DNA from 2 places in the Gordonibacter pamelaeae genome. Region 1 is predicted to be linked to the other one. Evidence: predicted binding sites of a transcription regulator. Region 1 holds the regulator's gene; the other holds the start of a gene.
The links. Region 1 encodes LexA, which represses DNA repair genes until DNA is damaged. Its sites were predicted from a motif close to CNAACANNTGTTNG; they were not measured.
Positions count from the first base shown of each region.

Region 2: C1877_RS03880 (putative DNA modification/repair radical SAM protein) is a predicted target of LexA. The motif match lies at 4,317-4,330, and genes of this name have one in related genera.

Region 1 is NZ_PPTS01000003.1:450,733-458,367, reverse strand. Features, by position in the region: gene dut (dUTP diphosphatase) at 1-20, opposite strand, end outside; gene nrdR (transcriptional regulator NrdR) at 20-466, opposite strand; gene C1877_RS15680 (P-loop NTPase family protein) at 632-856, opposite strand; gene C1877_RS07065 (ATP-binding cassette domain-containing protein) at 863-2,140, opposite strand; gene lexA (transcriptional repressor LexA) at 2,937-3,575, shown strand; gene hflX (GTPase HflX) at 3,777-5,096, opposite strand; gene miaA (tRNA (adenosine(37)-N6)-dimethylallyltransferase MiaA) at 5,291-6,226, opposite strand; gene miaB (tRNA (N6-isopentenyl adenosine(37)-C2)-methylthiotransferase MiaB) at 6,216-7,613, opposite strand; gene C1877_RS07035 (stage V sporulation protein S) at 7,622-7,635, opposite strand, start outside.
Region 2 is NZ_PPTS01000002.1:284,927-292,561, reverse strand. Features, by position in the region: gene C1877_RS03895 (radical SAM protein) at 1-238, shown strand, start outside; gene C1877_RS03890 (DUF362 domain-containing protein) at 417-1,547, opposite strand; gene C1877_RS03885 (TIGR03915 family putative DNA repair protein) at 1,672-2,775, opposite strand; gene C1877_RS03880 (putative DNA modification/repair radical SAM protein) at 2,772-4,283, opposite strand; tRNA gene C1877_RS03875 (tRNA-Thr) at 4,429-4,503, shown strand; gene C1877_RS03870 (hypothetical protein) at 4,723-5,817, opposite strand; gene C1877_RS03865 (TetR/AcrR family transcriptional regulator) at 6,247-6,897, shown strand; gene C1877_RS03860 (ABC transporter ATP-binding protein) at 6,894-7,635, shown strand, end outside.

The sequences.
Region 1 (7,635 bases):
GGGATCGCAAGGCGCTCCATCAGCGCAGCCCCTCGAGGGCGGCGGCGAACTCCTCCACATTCTGGAAATCCTTGTAGACGCTTGCGAACCGCACGTAGGCCACGTCATCGAGCTTCGCCAGGCGCACGAGCACCATGTCCCCGAGTTCCTTCGACCTGATCTCGTTGCAGGAGGCGTTGCGGAGCTCGGTTTCTATACTGTCGACGAGCGACGCTATCTGCTCGGGCGAGACAGGCCGCTTCCCGCAGGCGATGAGCAGGCCGCGCATGAGCTTCTGGCGGTCGTAGGCCTCTGAGGACCCATCGGCCTTGATGACGATGAGCGGGTTCTCGCCCAAGCGCTCGTAGGTGGTGAAGCGGCGACCGCAATCGAGGCATTCGCGACGTCGCCGGATAGCCGTGCCATCCTCGGAAGGGCGCGAGTCCACCACTTTCGATTCGAGGTTTCCGCAGGAAGGACAGCGCATGAAAGGCTCCTTTGCTCGATTTTGGCTCAGCCTAGCATACAAGATATTGTGGTTCAATCCGCATCGTCGATCCCTGCAAAAAAACCGCCCCCTGCAGAATCAGGGGGCGGTTCCGAAGCTGCACGAGCCTGCAACCTCACCTGCAGCCAAGCAGCGGGGAAAGGGTCACAGCTTCACCCTCACGTGGGTGTCGCCCAGCCCTCCCCCTTCGGCGCAGTCGACGTCGAACATCCAACGGGTTGCGGTGAGCGCGTCCAGGAAGCGCTCGTCGTGGGATACGAGCACCAGGGCGCAGGGGCAGTCGGCCAGCACGTCCTGCAGGGCCTCGACGGAGCGGATATCCAGATGGTTCGTCGGCTCGTCCATGGCAATGAGATGAGGACGCCCCATCAGGCCCTAAGCCAGCAGGAGCTTGCGCATCTCGCCGGGGCTAAGGTCGTCTCCCTCCAGGATGCGCGTCGGCGGCGAATCGAGCCGGGCGACGATGGAGAGCAGGCGCCCGCGGCTGGCAGGCTCGAGGACCTTCACGGAGGCAAGCAGGTCGCGCGCCTGGTCGCACCCTATCTCCTGGGGAACGAGCACCACGCCCTCTTCCGGCACCTGCCGCAGCACCTCGGCGAGCAGCGTAGACTTGCCCGCGCCGTTCCTGCCGACCAGGCCTATGCGGTCGGTGTTGCCCACGTACAGCTGCGGATGGTGCAGCATGCGCCCCCCGCCCAGCGCCAAGGACCCGGCCTCGCGGTGAACGAGAACCTTGCGTGGGGAGGGCTCGGCGTCGAGGCAGAGCGCGCCCTCGTACACCTTCGCGGTATGCGCCTCGGACACCCGTTTCTCGGCGCGCTCGAGCTTCTTCCCCATCTGCGACGAGAGCCGCCCGGCCTTGCCATCCTGGTCGGAATAGATGGCCAGCTTGACCTTCGTGCGCCCGTCGTGGTCGTGCCGGTCGAGATGGCGGGCCGATCGCCGTGCGGCCGAGCGGGCTGCCACTCCCTCCCGACGGGTGGTTTCCGCCTTGAGGCGGCCCAGCTCGCGGCGGGCGTTGGCCCGCTCTTCTGCCAGGGTCCTCCGGCGCAGGTCTATCTGCTCCTTCGCCTGGGAGTACGAGCCGGGCACGGTAACGGCGCGCCCCTGGTCCACGAACACGCACGAGGTGGCCAAACCGTCGAGCAGCGCGCGGTCGTGCGATACGAGCAGGCCCGTCCTCCGATACTCGGCGAGCGTGCGCGCCACCAGATCGCGGGTGTCGGCATCAAGGTGGTTCGTGGGCTCGTCGAGCGCAAGGAGCACGGGATCGGCCGCCAGGGCGCATGCTATCTGGATTCGCTTGCGCTCGCCGTGCGACAGCGTGTCGAAGCGCCACAGCCACGCGTCGTCGATGCCGAGCAGGTAGCGCAGGCGCACGGCCTTGGGCCCGTAGTCGCAGGCGAACTCCTCGAGGCCCGCGGGCGCAGCATCCGTCGACTGGGCACAGAACAAGCCAGCGACCTGCGGTGAAACGCTCCCCTTCTGCGGCTTGAGCACCCCGCAGACAATCTTGAGCAGCGTGCTCTTGCCGGCCCCGTTCGGGCCGACCACGCCGGTCCAGCCGGGGGCGAACACGGCAGACGCGTCATCGAGCGCCAGGGCATCGGCGCCATCGTAGGCATAGGTAAGATGGTGGGCTGAAACGAACATGGAGGGGCCTCCCTTTGAGAGGCACCGGAAGCGATGCTTTTCGCGCTGGTCGCCCGCATGCCGACGCGGCAGCGAGGGCAGGGCTGGGAACATCAAGGAACGGCAACGAAAGCGCACCCGGTGCATAGCTTGCATGACCTGTCGGGTGTCCGAAGGCTTTCGTTAAAACCTCATGTTCCTTGTCTCCTTTTCGAAGGCGCCGTCTGCGGCAGCCTGTCTGGACTATCGATCTAAGCGGAAGTCTACCACACGGACCCGCAGGGAGGAAGGCCCCTCCGACGGAATGGGGGCGCCCCCGGGGTGGCGGGGGCGCCTCGCAGCCACAGAAACGCAGCATCTGTGGGTATTCCAAGGCCGTTAGAGGCCGATGAAAATGCTGACGAAGGCAAAGAGGGAGAAGACGCATCCCGCCAGGGCGCCCTGCCACGGCCTCACGCGGCCGTAGGCGCACCCGGCTACGCTGCCGCGGTGAAGGGCCCGCACCGTTTCCGGAGCGCCGTAGTGGGCGTGCGCACGATGCGCTGCAGACGATGGTCTCTGCGCGTGCGCAGACGACGCGCAAGCGCCTTGGGAAACGTCCCCGGGAAACTCGATGATAGCCCCAGCTGCAGGCACATGCCCGAACTCCGGCTGCAGGGCCGACGTGCCGTCGAGGGGGTACCGCATCTCGAAATTCTTCATCTTTCTGCCTCCTAGCCCTTGCGTAGAACCTTTGTTCGCATATATAATAGGACGAACAAAAGTTCATGTCAATACGTAATTAAAACATTTGTTCGTTCAAGGGAAAGGACGGGGCATGTCCGACAAAGTGACGAAGCGTCAGAAGGCAGTGCTCGACTGCATCGAGGAGTGCATCCGCGAGAAGGGCTACGGTCCCACCGTGCGCGAGGTTTGCCAGAGCCTGGGCCTTTCCTCCCCTTCGACGGTCCATGTGCACCTCAAGGCGCTTGAGGAGAAGGGGCTCATCAAGCGCGATCCGCTCAAGTCGCGCTCCATCGCGCTCACCTACCCGCTCGGCGACACGGAAAGCGCCTCCAACGTCGTCAAGCCCAGCTTCAACAAGGTGGTGAACGTGCCGCTCGTGGGCAACGTGGCGGCCGGCTCCCCCATCCTGGCCGAGGAGAACATCACCGACACCATCTCGCTCCCCACCGACATCGTGGGCGACGCGCCGTCGTTCTTGCTGTCGGTGCGGGGCGAATCGATGATCGAGGCAGGCATCAACGACGGCGACTACGTGGTGGTGAAGGAGCAGCCCGTCGCCAACAACGGCGACATCGTCGTGGCCATCATCGACGACGGCGCGACGGTCAAGCGCTTCTACAAGGAATCCGACCACATCCGCCTGCAGCCGGAGAACTCGACGATGGAGCCCATCATCACCACCGATTGCTCCATCGCGGGCAAAGTGGTGGCGGTGTTCCGACGCCTGTAGGCGGCGCCTTGCGGTGCTCCGCCGGAGAAGCGCCGCGCCCTGTCGGGGTACGGCCCCTGCAGGGGAAACGCCGGCCTTGGAAAGAGGGAGCCCGTTCGTCCCAGGACTGGCCGGCGATCCGAGATCGCGTCGTTCGGTCGCGAACTGCTTGGTTAGAGTTACTCTAACCAAGCAGTTCGCAGCTTCCCGGAAGGGACGCGCCTAACGGTCCTTCTCCGCCGCGTAGGGACGGAACAGGCCGGCAAAGGACGGAGCTGCCAGCATGACGAGGTGCGTGCCGTCCTCCTCGTGCTTCTCGGACAGGATATGGCAACGCTCGTGCGCCACCGAGACGAGGTCGCCCCGGTTGTAGGGGATCACCACGTCGAGATGCTCGTCCTGCGCCGAGGCGACGCGGGCGACATGCCCGACAAGCTCGGCAATGCCCTCCCCCGTCGCCGCCGACACGAACTGTGCCTGCGGGTGGCGCGCCTTGAGGGCGCCGCATTGCTCCCCGTCGAGCAGGTCGCATTTGTTGAACACGAGCACGCGGAGCAGGTCCTGCGCCTCGATCTGCCCGAGCACGTCCTCGACTGCGGCGATCTGAGCCTCGTACTCGTCCGACGACGCATCCACCACGTGCAGCACCAGGTCGGCGCCCGTTATCTCGTCGAGCGTCGACTTGAACGCCTCTATGAGCGTGGTCGGCAGCTTTTGGATGAACCCGACCGTGTCAGTGACGGTGATCTCGCGTCCTTCAGGCAGCTCGAACTTGCGCGTAGTGGAGTCCAACGTGGCGAACAGCTTGTCGTAGGCCAGCACGTCCGCATTCGTCAAGCGGTTGAGCAGGCTCGACTTTCCGGCATTCGTGTAGCCGGCCAGCGCCACCTTGAACATGCCGCTCTCGTAGCGGCTCTCGCGCTGGATGGCGCGCACCTCGGCCAGATGCTTGAGCTCGCGCCTGATGGACGTGATGCGCTTGCGCACCATGCGGCGGTCGACCTCGAGCTGGCTCTCGCCCTCGCCGAAGCGCGACCCCACGCCGCCGCCCATGCGGTTCGAGGCCAGGTGGGCCCACATGCCGCGCAAGCGCGGCAGCAGGTACTCGTTCTGGGCGAGCCGCACCTGCAGGCGGCCCTCCTTGCTGGTGGCATGCAGCGCGAAGATATCGAGGATGAGCGCCGTGCGGTCGATGACCTTCACGTCCTTGCCCACCACCTTCTCGAGGTTCGACTGCTGGGAGGGCGTGAGCTCGTCGTCGAACACCACGAGGTCGGCCGCGTGGGCGCGTGCCAGCTCGGCTACCTCCTCGGCCTTGCCCGAGCCGACGAACGTGCGCGGGTTCGGCGCGTCGAGCTTCTGCGTGGTGACGGCCGCAACGTCGGCGCCCGCCGTGTCCACGAGGCGCTCGAGCTCGGCGAGAGAAGAGGCCAGCGGCCAGGAGGCGCCGGGGCGGTCGACGCCCACGAGCACGGCCTTCTCGCGGCGCTCTTCGGATACAGGGGTCATGCCCCGCGTGATAACGGATTCGAATTCAGACATGGAGCCAACCTTTCGAGGCAGGAACAGGCACACCGGTACTGACGGCGGCGTGCGAAGACAGTCGGGCGCGGTCGCAACCGCTAGAGAAACGCGTGTGCTGTCTGCATGATAGGTGCTCCGATCTTGAAGGCTCTTCGGCAGGGCCGGCCTGCGGAACCGTATCATACCACAAGTCCACCCTGTCACGGAAACGCTCAGGCAACAGCGTCTCCCAGCACGTCCAGCGCCTCGGCCGCCTGCGCCGCGACGTCGGGCTCGTTCGCGTCGATCCAGCGGATGCGCCTATCCTTGCGGAACCACGTGCGCTGCCGTTTCGCGTAGCGGTGCGTGGCTGTCTTGATGCGCGTGGCGGCCTCCTCCATCGTCGTCTCGCCGTCCAGGGCGGCGACGACCTCCTTGTACCCGATAGCCTGGGGGGCCGTGATGCCGTCTCGGAACCCGCCCTGCAGCAGGCGCGCGACCTCGTCCACAAGGCCGGCGTCGAACATGCCGTCCACGCGCGCGTCTATCCGCGCGTTGAGCACCGCCGGCTCCACGGACAGCCCGACGAAGCATGCCGGCACGAGCTGCGGGATGTCCGCCAGCTTCGCGCGCTGCTCGGCAAGGCTCGTGCCCTCCTCCAGCAGCTCGAAGGCGCGCACGACGCGCTTGACGTCGGCGGCGGGCACGATGGCGGCGCTTGCGGGGTCGCGCTCGCGCAGCAGCTCCCACAGGACGTCGGAACCTTGCTCGTTGGCAAGGCGGTTGTAATGCTCCCGCACGGGATTGCCCGTTTGCTCGCCCTTCGGGAACTCGTAGGCGTCGATGGCTGCGCGCACGTACAAGCCGGTGCCGCCGCACAGCACGGCGCGCTTCCCGCGCGCGGCGATGTCGCGGAAGCAAGCGCGGGCGTATTCCTGGAAGAGGGCCGCCGAGTACGGCTCGCCGGGGTCGGCAAGGTCGAGGCCGTGATGGGGAACGAGCCGCTCCTCGGGAGCGAGCTTTCCCGTGCCGATATCCATGCCCCGGTATATCTGCATGGAATCGGCGCTCACCACCTCGCCGTCGAGCGCGAGGGCGACGGCCTGCGCGAGGGCGGACTTGCCCGAGGCCGTGGGGCCGACGATGCAGACGACGGGGTCAGCGCCCATCCGCCGCCTCCGCGGGCGGCTCGGAGCCTTCCGCCACCTCGCCTGCCAGATACCACGTCTTCGCCTCGTCGATGCGCACGCGCACCGTGGTGCCGGCCAGCTCCTCGATCGAGGTGCCTTCGGGCAGCGGCGCGTGCACGGTCTGGTTCTTCGGGCTCTTGCCCGCGAGCAGGCCCGCATCGCGCTTGGACGCGCCCTCCACCAGCACGTCGACCGTGCTTCCCAAGTCGGCCTGGTTCGCCTCGAAGGCCCGCTTCTGCACGAAATCGACCAGACGGTCGAACCGCCCCTGGATCACGTCGCGCGGCGTGGGATCGTCGACCGAGGCGGCAGGAGTTCCCTCGCGCTTGGAGTAGATGAACGTGAACACCTGGTGGTAGCCCACCTCGTCCACAAGGCGGTACGTGTCCTCGAAGTCCTTCGCCGTCTCGCCGGGGAACCCCACGATGATGTCGGTGGAGAGCGCGATCTCCGGCAGCACGTCCCGCAGCTTGCGCACGAGCTCCAGGTAGTGGGCGCGCGTGTAGCGGCGGTTCATGGCGGCCAGCACGGCGTCGGAGCCCGACTGCACGGGCAGGTGGAGCGCCGGCATGAGCGAGCGCAGCGTGCCGAACCTGCCGATGACCTCGTCGGTAAGGTCCTTCGGATGGCTCGTCGCGAAGCGCAAGCGCTCGATGCCCGTGGCGTCGAGCGCATCGAGCACGGCCGCGAAGCGGGGCGAGCCGTACAGGTCGCGACCGTAGGAGTTCACGTTCTGGCCCAGAAGGGTGATCTCCTTCACTCCGGCGGCCACGTAACCCTCCGCCTCGGCCACGATATCCTCGAGCGGGCGGGACTTCTCGCGGCCGCGCACGTAGGGCACGATGCAGTACGAGCAGAAGTTGTTGCAGCCCTGCGCGATGGGAAGCCAGGCGGCCCATGCGTGCTCGCGCGCGGTCGGCAGCTCGGAGGCGAACGAAGAGCCGGCGTCGAGCACCTCCACGTGGTGCCCGCCCTCGTCGAGCGCCTCCTCGAACAGCCGCGGCAGCGAGCCCAGGTTGTGCGTGCCGAACACCACGTCCAAATGCGGCAGCTCGTCAACGAGTTTCTGCCCGTCGCGCTGCCCGATGCAGCCGCCCACGGCCACGACGCGTTTCGACAGCGGGGTGCCGGCGCGCAGCGGCGTGTTCTTGAGCGAGGCCACCTGGCCGTAGAGGCGCGTGTCGGCGGCTTCGCGCACGCAGCACGTCATGAACACGACAAGGTCGGCGTCCTCGATGGCATCGACGGGCAGCGCGCCCAGGCCCTCGAGCATGCCGGCGACGCGCTCGGAATCGTGCTTGTTCATCTGGCAGCCGAACGTGCGGATGCAGAACGCGAGGTTCGTGAAAGGGGTATGGGTGTGCATGGGTATCCTCAGTGTGCAAGGT
Region 2 (7,635 bases), on a different contig from region 1:
GCTGCTGTCGCTGATGAACCAGTACACGCCGGTTCTGGCCGATGCGGCCGCCGCGGGCGACGAGCGCGCCGCGGCGGCGCTGCACCGCTGCCCAGAGCTTGCCCGGCGCGTCCCGGACGAGGACTACGAGCGCCTGCTGGACTACGCCGATGCGCTGGGTGTGGAGGACTACTTCTGGCAGGAGGGCGGCGCGGCCGAGGAGAGCTTCATCCCCCCGTTCGACCTGACGGGGGTGTAGGGGAGACGGCCACAACAAGGCGCGCGGGGAACGTGCGCTCCGCCGACGCCATCGCGCCGGTTCGACAAGGACGTGGCGTGCGAATGGCGCGGCCGAAGATGTTCGTTTTCGCATGTCTTCGGCCGCCCTTGGGAGGGGCCGAAGACATGCGGAGGCAGCGGGTGAAATAGCCCCTATCTCACATCCTCACCAGCTCGTACTTCCGCGTTCCCAGGCCGATCTTCTCGGCGTGCTCTAGGCAGGTGCGCCATTCCGACTCGGGGGTGGAGTTGGCGAAATGGTCGCCCGAGGGCTCGAAGCCGGGCGTGGCCAGGTTGTCCGAGAGCTTGCTGCCGGGGAGGGGGGAGGCGGCCAGACAGGCGTCGACGCAGGCCTGGTCGAGGGCGAGCGGGTCCATGGAGGCGAACATTCCCAGGTTCGGCAGGATGGGGGCGTCGTTCTCGGCGTGGCAGTCGCAATGGGGCGACACGTCCACCACGAGCGAAACGTGGAGCTGCGGCCGGCCGTCCACGACGGCCTTCGCGTACTCGGCCATGCGGCGGTTGAGGTCGGCGTTGGCGGCGTCCTGCGCGAAGTCGATGGCGTCGAAGTTGCAGGCGCCCAGGCAGCGCCCGCACCCTACGCAACGTTCCTTGTCCACGCCCATCTTCCGGGCGGCCTCGTCGAACACGAGGCCGCCGTTCGCGCATTCGGGCAGGCACTTCTTGCAGCCGCGGCACTTCTCCCCGTCGATGTCGGGCTGGCCGTTGCTGTGCTGCTCGGTCTTGCCGGCGCGCGAGCCGCAGCCCATGCCGATGTTCTTGATGGCGCCGCCGAACCCGGTGAGCTCGTGGCCCTTGAAGTGCGTGAGGCTCACGAACACGTCGGCGTCCATGACGGCGCGGCCGATCTTCGCCGCCTTCACGTACTCGCCGCCTGCCACCGGCACCTCCACGTCGTCGGTGCCCTTCAGGCCGTCGCCGATGAGGATGGGGCAGCCCGCCGTGAGCGGCGTGAAGCCGTTCTCCCATGCGCATTCCAGGTGCTCGAGGGCGTTCTTGCGGCTGCCGGGGTACATGGTGTTGCAGTCGGTGAGGAACGGCTTGCCGCCGAGCTCCTTCACCACGTCCACGAGGGCGCGTGCGTAGTTCGGGCGCAGGTAGCTCACGTTGCCCAGCTCGCCGAAGTGCAGCTTGATGGCCACGAACTTGCCTTCGAGGTCCAGGTCGGCTATGCCCGCACGGCGGACGAGCTTCTTCAGCTTCGTGGGCAGCCCGTCGCCGAACGCCTGCGTGCGGAAGTCCGTGAAGTACACCTTGGCCGGTTCCATGGGATCCTCCTTCTAGCGGCTCGCCGCCGCACCGTGCTGTTCTCTCGTCGGGTTCCATGATAGCGCCTCGCGGGTTCCGGGGAAACGCCCGGCTGCGGGAGACGCTGTCGCAGCTCCCCCTCCTTCAGCCGCGCCAGAGGCGCTCGGCTTGCGGGGCGGCGGCGCGGGCCAGCTCGGTGCCGGGGAGGTCCTCGTGCATCTCCAGGATGTTCTTCCACAGGCGCTTGGGCATGAACTGGCGGCGGAGCTCCGGGTTGTAGCGGGCCTCCACGGCGACGGTGCGGTAGAAGCGCTTCCAAGCTGCCTGCATGAGGTTCTCCTCCGCGGCGCGGTCGGGCACGTCCAGCTCGTCGGTGCGCACGAGGTACCAGTCGCGCCCCTCGTAGACGCCTGCCAGGTGGTGCACCTCGTCGTAGATGATGAAGGGCTGCGTGTTGAAGCGGCCGGCGAACCAGTCCATGAGCAGCGGCACCACCGAGGCCTTCGGGTTGCAGCGCGCGAGCCACACGCCGTTCTCCAGGTGCTCGAAGCGCAGGAACTGCACCATGTGGTGGCGCTCGTTGCCCACGGAGCGCACGAGGCGGTGCAGGGGCTCCACGGCAGGGTGGGCGAGGTCGTTCAGCACGCTGCCGCGCGCCTTTCCCGAGCAGCCGAGGGAATCGGTCGGCTGCGACGAGGCCATGGGGCCGCTGCACGATCCGCGCCGGCGGCATCCCGTGCAGTCGTGCGGGCGCTTGGCCGCCATGGCGTAGCGCACGAAGCGGTAGACAACGGTGCCGGCACTCGGGTCGTCCGAGAGCGAGGCGCGCATGACGGCGTCGTAGGCGGCGTGGCCGCAGACGCGCTTGATGCCGCGCTGGACGCGCACGGCGCGCTCCATGTCCGTCTCCACGAAGCGCACCGTCTGCCCGAGGCGTGGCTGGAGCGCGGCCTGCGCCGTGACGTCCTGCGGGTCCTCGCGGCGCACGTACGCCTCGAACACGGCCGACAGCAGGCCTTCCAGCGTCCCGTCGTAGGCGTAGGCCACGTTGGCGAGCGGCTCTTCCGGCGTTGCCGGCCCATGGGGGGCATCGCCGGCTGCGGCGGGCTCCCGTCCCGCTCCCGTCGCAGCCAAAGCGGCCGAACGGTTGCGCGCCCCCTTGTCCGGGGCGGCCGAGCGGCCGGAACCGGCCTCGGCCGCCGCAGCTCCCGAGGGCCGTTCGAAGCCGGTTCTGTGGTCGGTGCTCATGCGCAGGCCGCCTCGGGTTGCTCGAGGGCGTGCTGCCAGCCAAACGCGCCGTCGGCATTCCCGCGGCGCTGCCCGTTCGCCGCGTTGTCGTGCTGTCCGGCAGGCGCCGTTCCCAGGCGCTCGCCGGCCCCCGCGCCCAGGTGCCCGCGGGGATCGACACCCGCGCCCTGCGCGATGCGGGCCTTCTCGGGCGTTTCCACGCTCTCGAACAGGCTCAGCTGGCCGGGGATGGCCTTGTCTGCGCGACGGCCGTGGCCACCGCCCTTCGGCGTTGCGGCTAAATGCGCCCGCAGGCCCTCTCGAGAGAAGTCCGTTCCCTGGCCGGCGTAGCTGCCGTTGCAGGTGATGAAGAAGCGCGCCCGCTTGTAGGCGATGCCCAGCTTGCGCAGCTCGCGCTCGCCGAGCGTGGTGGAGTGCCGGGCGCGCATGATGGAGTGCGCGCCCTTCACGCCGATGCCGGGTACGCGCAGCAGTGCCTCGAGCGGCGCCTTGTTCACCTCCACGGGGAAGAAGTCCAGGTTGTTGAGGGCCCAGTTCGCCTTCGGGTCGACCTCGGGGTCCAGGAACGGGTGCTCCTCGTCGATGATCTCGGTGACGTCGAAGCGGTAGAAGCGCAGGAGCCAGTCTGCCTGGTAGAGCCGGTGCTCGCGGTTGAGCTGCAGGGCGTCGGTGCCGGGCAGGCGCGCGTCGTCGTTCACGGGCGTGTAGGCGCTGAAGAACACGCGCTTGAGCGAGAGCGTGCGGTAGAGCGCGGCCGAGAGGTTGAGTATCTGGAAGTCGCTCTCGGGCGTGGCCCCCACGATCATCTGCGTGGACTGGCCGGCGGGCACGAAGGCCCGCTCCTTCTTCTTCGGCTTGACCGCCTTCATGTAGGTCGTGTTCTTGCGCACGAGCGCGCGGGTGTCCTTGTCCACGGCGATGTTGTCGCGGATCTGGCGCATGGGGGCGATGATCTGCTGCTTGTTCTTCTCGGGGGCGAGCAGGGCCAGGCTCTGCTGCGAGGGCAGCTCCATGTTCACGCTCATGCGGTCGGCCAGATGTCCCAGCTCGTCCACGAGCTCGGGTGAGGTGCCGGGCACGGCCTTGGCGTGGATGTAGCCGCGGAAGCCGTGCTCGCCCCGCAGGAGCGACAGCGTCTGGATCATGAGCTCGGTGGTGTAGTCGGGGCTCTTGATGACGCCCGAGCTTAAGAACAGCCCCTCGATGTAATTGCGACGGTAGAATGCTATGGTGAGGTCGGCCAGCTCCTGCGGCGTGAAGGCGGCGCGCCTCACCTCGTTGGAGCAGCGGTTCACGCAGTAGGCGCAGTCGTAGACGCACACGTTGGTCATGAGCACCTTCAAGAGCGTGATGCAGCGCCCGTCCGCCGCGAAGCTGTGGCAGCATCCCGCCGCCATCGTGTTGCCCAGCTTCCCCTTCTGGGCGTCGCGGTCGATGCCCGAGGAAGTGCAGGCCACGTCGTATTTCGCCGCATCGGCAAGTATCTCCAGTTTGTCGATCAGTTCCATACGCACGCCCGTTCGCCAGATCAAGTGTTCGCGAGAATATCTGTTCGCTTAGTATGGGCGAACGGATATTCGTTGTCAAGATGGGGGACGCTTCTTCCCGAAACGGGCAGGATGTCGTACAATACGCAGGCACGACAATTCTTATGCCAGTGTGGCGCAATGGTAGCGCAACAGTTTTGTAAACTGTGGGTTGCAGGTTCGAGTCCTGTCACTGGCTCCAGGAAACAGCAGGCCGGAGGGCACAGCCCCCGGCCTTTTTCGTCGCCGTGCGGCTCGAGGGGTGCGGGTGGCTGCGGTCTGCTCGGGTACGGCTTGCACGGTTGCGGTCGGCCCGGGCATGGCTCGCTTGGCCGGTCCGGCTCGGGCGGGCGATGCCGGGTCGCGGCGATGCCCGGATCGAGGCCATTTCGTCGCGGCCTGCGATGCGCCTGCGCTGCCGTTAGCGCAGGCGCGCTCCCACCAGGCGCTTGAAGGCGGCGGCGTTGTCGGGCGACACGTTGATGGCGCGCACCGGGCGGCGCGTTCCGGCGAACGTGCGGACCTCCAGGGGCTCGGAGAGCTCGATCCAGCAGGGCGGGGCGCCCATGACGCCCAGGTCGAGGCGCTCGCGCTTGGGGACGTCGGGCGCGGCGGCACCCACGCCGGTCACGAGGTGCAGCGGCACGTCCTCGCAGACGAAGGCGGCCCAGCGCACGGTGAGCGTCTCGTCGTCCACGAGCAGCGGGTTCAGCACGCTGGCGCGCGCGGCGGCCACGAGCCACAGAAGGGCGTACAAGGAGGTGGCGGTGAGCAGGCAGGCCGCGATCGTGCTCCACTGCGCCACCAGCAGGTGCACGGCGAACGCTTCCACGGGCAGCAGCGCCGCGATCACGCCCACGAGCGCCAGGAAGCCGCTTTCCCTATGGTAGCTGAACGCGTGTCGGCCGACGGGCGCGTCGGGGCGGGCGCGCCACGAGAACAGGGCGTAGTACCAGGTGGCACCTTCGATGCCTGCCAGATGCGCCGCGCGCCCACCCGGCGCGAGGACCTTGAACGCCTCGGCGAACCAGTCGTACGGGCGCGTGGAGGCGCCTCGTGCGGCGCGGAAGGCGCGCACGAGGCGGCGCGCCTCGCAGGCGATCACGGCGGCGTCGAGCGCGAGGGCGGCGGCGAACAGGGGCGGCAGCAGCGAGAACGTGCCGGCCGACCCCGCCGCCGCGGAGACCGCCAGCGGCGAGAGCAGCCCCGGCGCGACCAGCTGGGACGCCGCGAGGTACCCCGCCCACACCACCGGCAGCACGGCCAGGGGCGTGAGGCCGCGGCGGCGCACTACCAGCAGGTAGAACGCGGCGGGCACGCACACCATGAGGTCGAACGGCACGGCCACGTTCACGGCGAACGCGTGGGCCGAGGCGGGCACGGTGGTCGCGCACGCCAGGTCGACGGCGTAGAGCGCCAGGACGACGGCGAGCGCCAGCAGCAGGCGGCGCGCTCCGAGCGCACGGACGGGAGCGGCGGATGCGGTGGGTTCGGGGAGGTTCGAAGAGCGGGCCATGGCGTCTCCTGTCGTCGGCGGGAGGGCGTGTCGCGCGATGCGGGTCCATGATAGCAGACGGGCGAAGAGGGGACCGGGCCGGCTGTCGCCGGAGGAGCGGGCGGGAGTGAGCAGGAGGGGGAAGGGGGCTGGGGGTGCCCCCCCCGTTTCAGCCGGTCGCAGGGGAGGGCGGCAGCGCGCGCTGGTGGGCGCAGCGTGACATGCCGGCCTTGCGCGTCGGTCTTGCCCGTCTGCCTCGCATGCGAGGCAGACATGGCTCGGGGGCGCCGGCCTCGGATGCGGGCCCGGCGCGCTACGGGCTTGGCGGCTCTCCCAATGAAAAAACCCTCCTCGACCCCTTCTAAAAAATAGTCAACGGGGTAGCATGATCTCCAATCCGTTGACCGAGCGGTCAACGGCCGCAGAGCGGCAGGAAGGGAGGCGGCGGCAATGAGCGCAACGGACGATAGGGGGCATGCGGACTTCAGCAAGTTCGAGAGCCTCCCCGAACAGCGACGCGAGGCTATCGTCAACGCCGCCGTGGAAACGTTCGGTCGATGCGACTACAAAAGCGCTTCGACCGAGGACATCGCACGGCGCGCTGGCATCTCGAAGGGTCTTCTGTTCTTCTACTTCAAGAGCAAGAAGGAGCTGTACCTCTACCTCATGGAGCACCTCATGGAGAAGGTGTCCGATCTGGTGGTGGACGACGGATTCTACGAGATCGACGATTTCTTCGATCTGCTCGTGTACGCAGCTGAAACCAAGCGCAAGGTGCTTTCGCGTTTCCCCTACCTGCTGGAGTTCTCCGTCCGGGCCTTCTACCCGGAGCACAAAGACATCAAGGACACGATGGACAGCTGGACGCAGAGGCAAATCGACCTGATGTTCTCCGCGTACTTCAGATGCGTGCGGTTTGACCGGTTCCGCGACGACATCGACCCGAAGTACGTGCTCGACCTGCTGATTTGGCTGGCTGACGGCTACCTGCACCAGCAGCGCGCCCTGCATCAGCGCCTCGACATGGATGCGATGCTGGACGAGATGTACCGCTGGTGCGACATGCTGAAAGCCTATTCGTACAAGGAGGAATACCGATGAGCGCAACAATCGGCCCCGCGATTGCGATCGAGGGGCTCAAGAAAGATTACGGAAGCGGACGCGGCGTGTTCGGCGTGTCGTTTGCCGTGGAGCGGGGCGAGGTGTTCGGCTTTTTGGGACCGAACGGCGCCGGCAAGACGGTGACCATGCGCAACCTCATGGGCTTCATCCGCCCTGATGAGGGAACCGTGAACATCAACGGCCTGAACTGCTTCAGCCAGCGCGCCCGCATCCAGGAGCACCTGGGCTACCTGCCCGGCGAAATCGCCTGCATGGACGAGATGACCGGCACGGCGTTCCTGGAATTCATGGTGCGCATGAAGAAGCTGCGCGACCGCACGCGCATGGAACAGCTGATCGAGTACTTCGAGCTGGACCCCGCGCGGCGCATTCGCAAGATGTCGAAGGGCACGAAGCAGAAAGTGGGACTGGTCTGCGCGTTCATGGCCTCGCCCGACATCGTCCTGCTCGACGAGCCCACGAGCGGCCTCGACCCCCTCATGCAGAGCCGCTTCATCGACCTCGTGCTGGAAGAGAAGCGCCGCGGCACCACCATCTTGCTGTCGTCGCACCTGTTCGAGGAGGTTGAGCGCACGTGCGATCGGGTGGCGTTCATCCGCGGGGGCAAGCTGGCCGCCGTAGAGCGCATGGACGACGTGCGGAAGTCGCGCAAGCGCATGTTCGTCGTCACGTTCGCCGACGAGGCCGCGCGCGACCGCTACGCGGCGGCCCACCGCG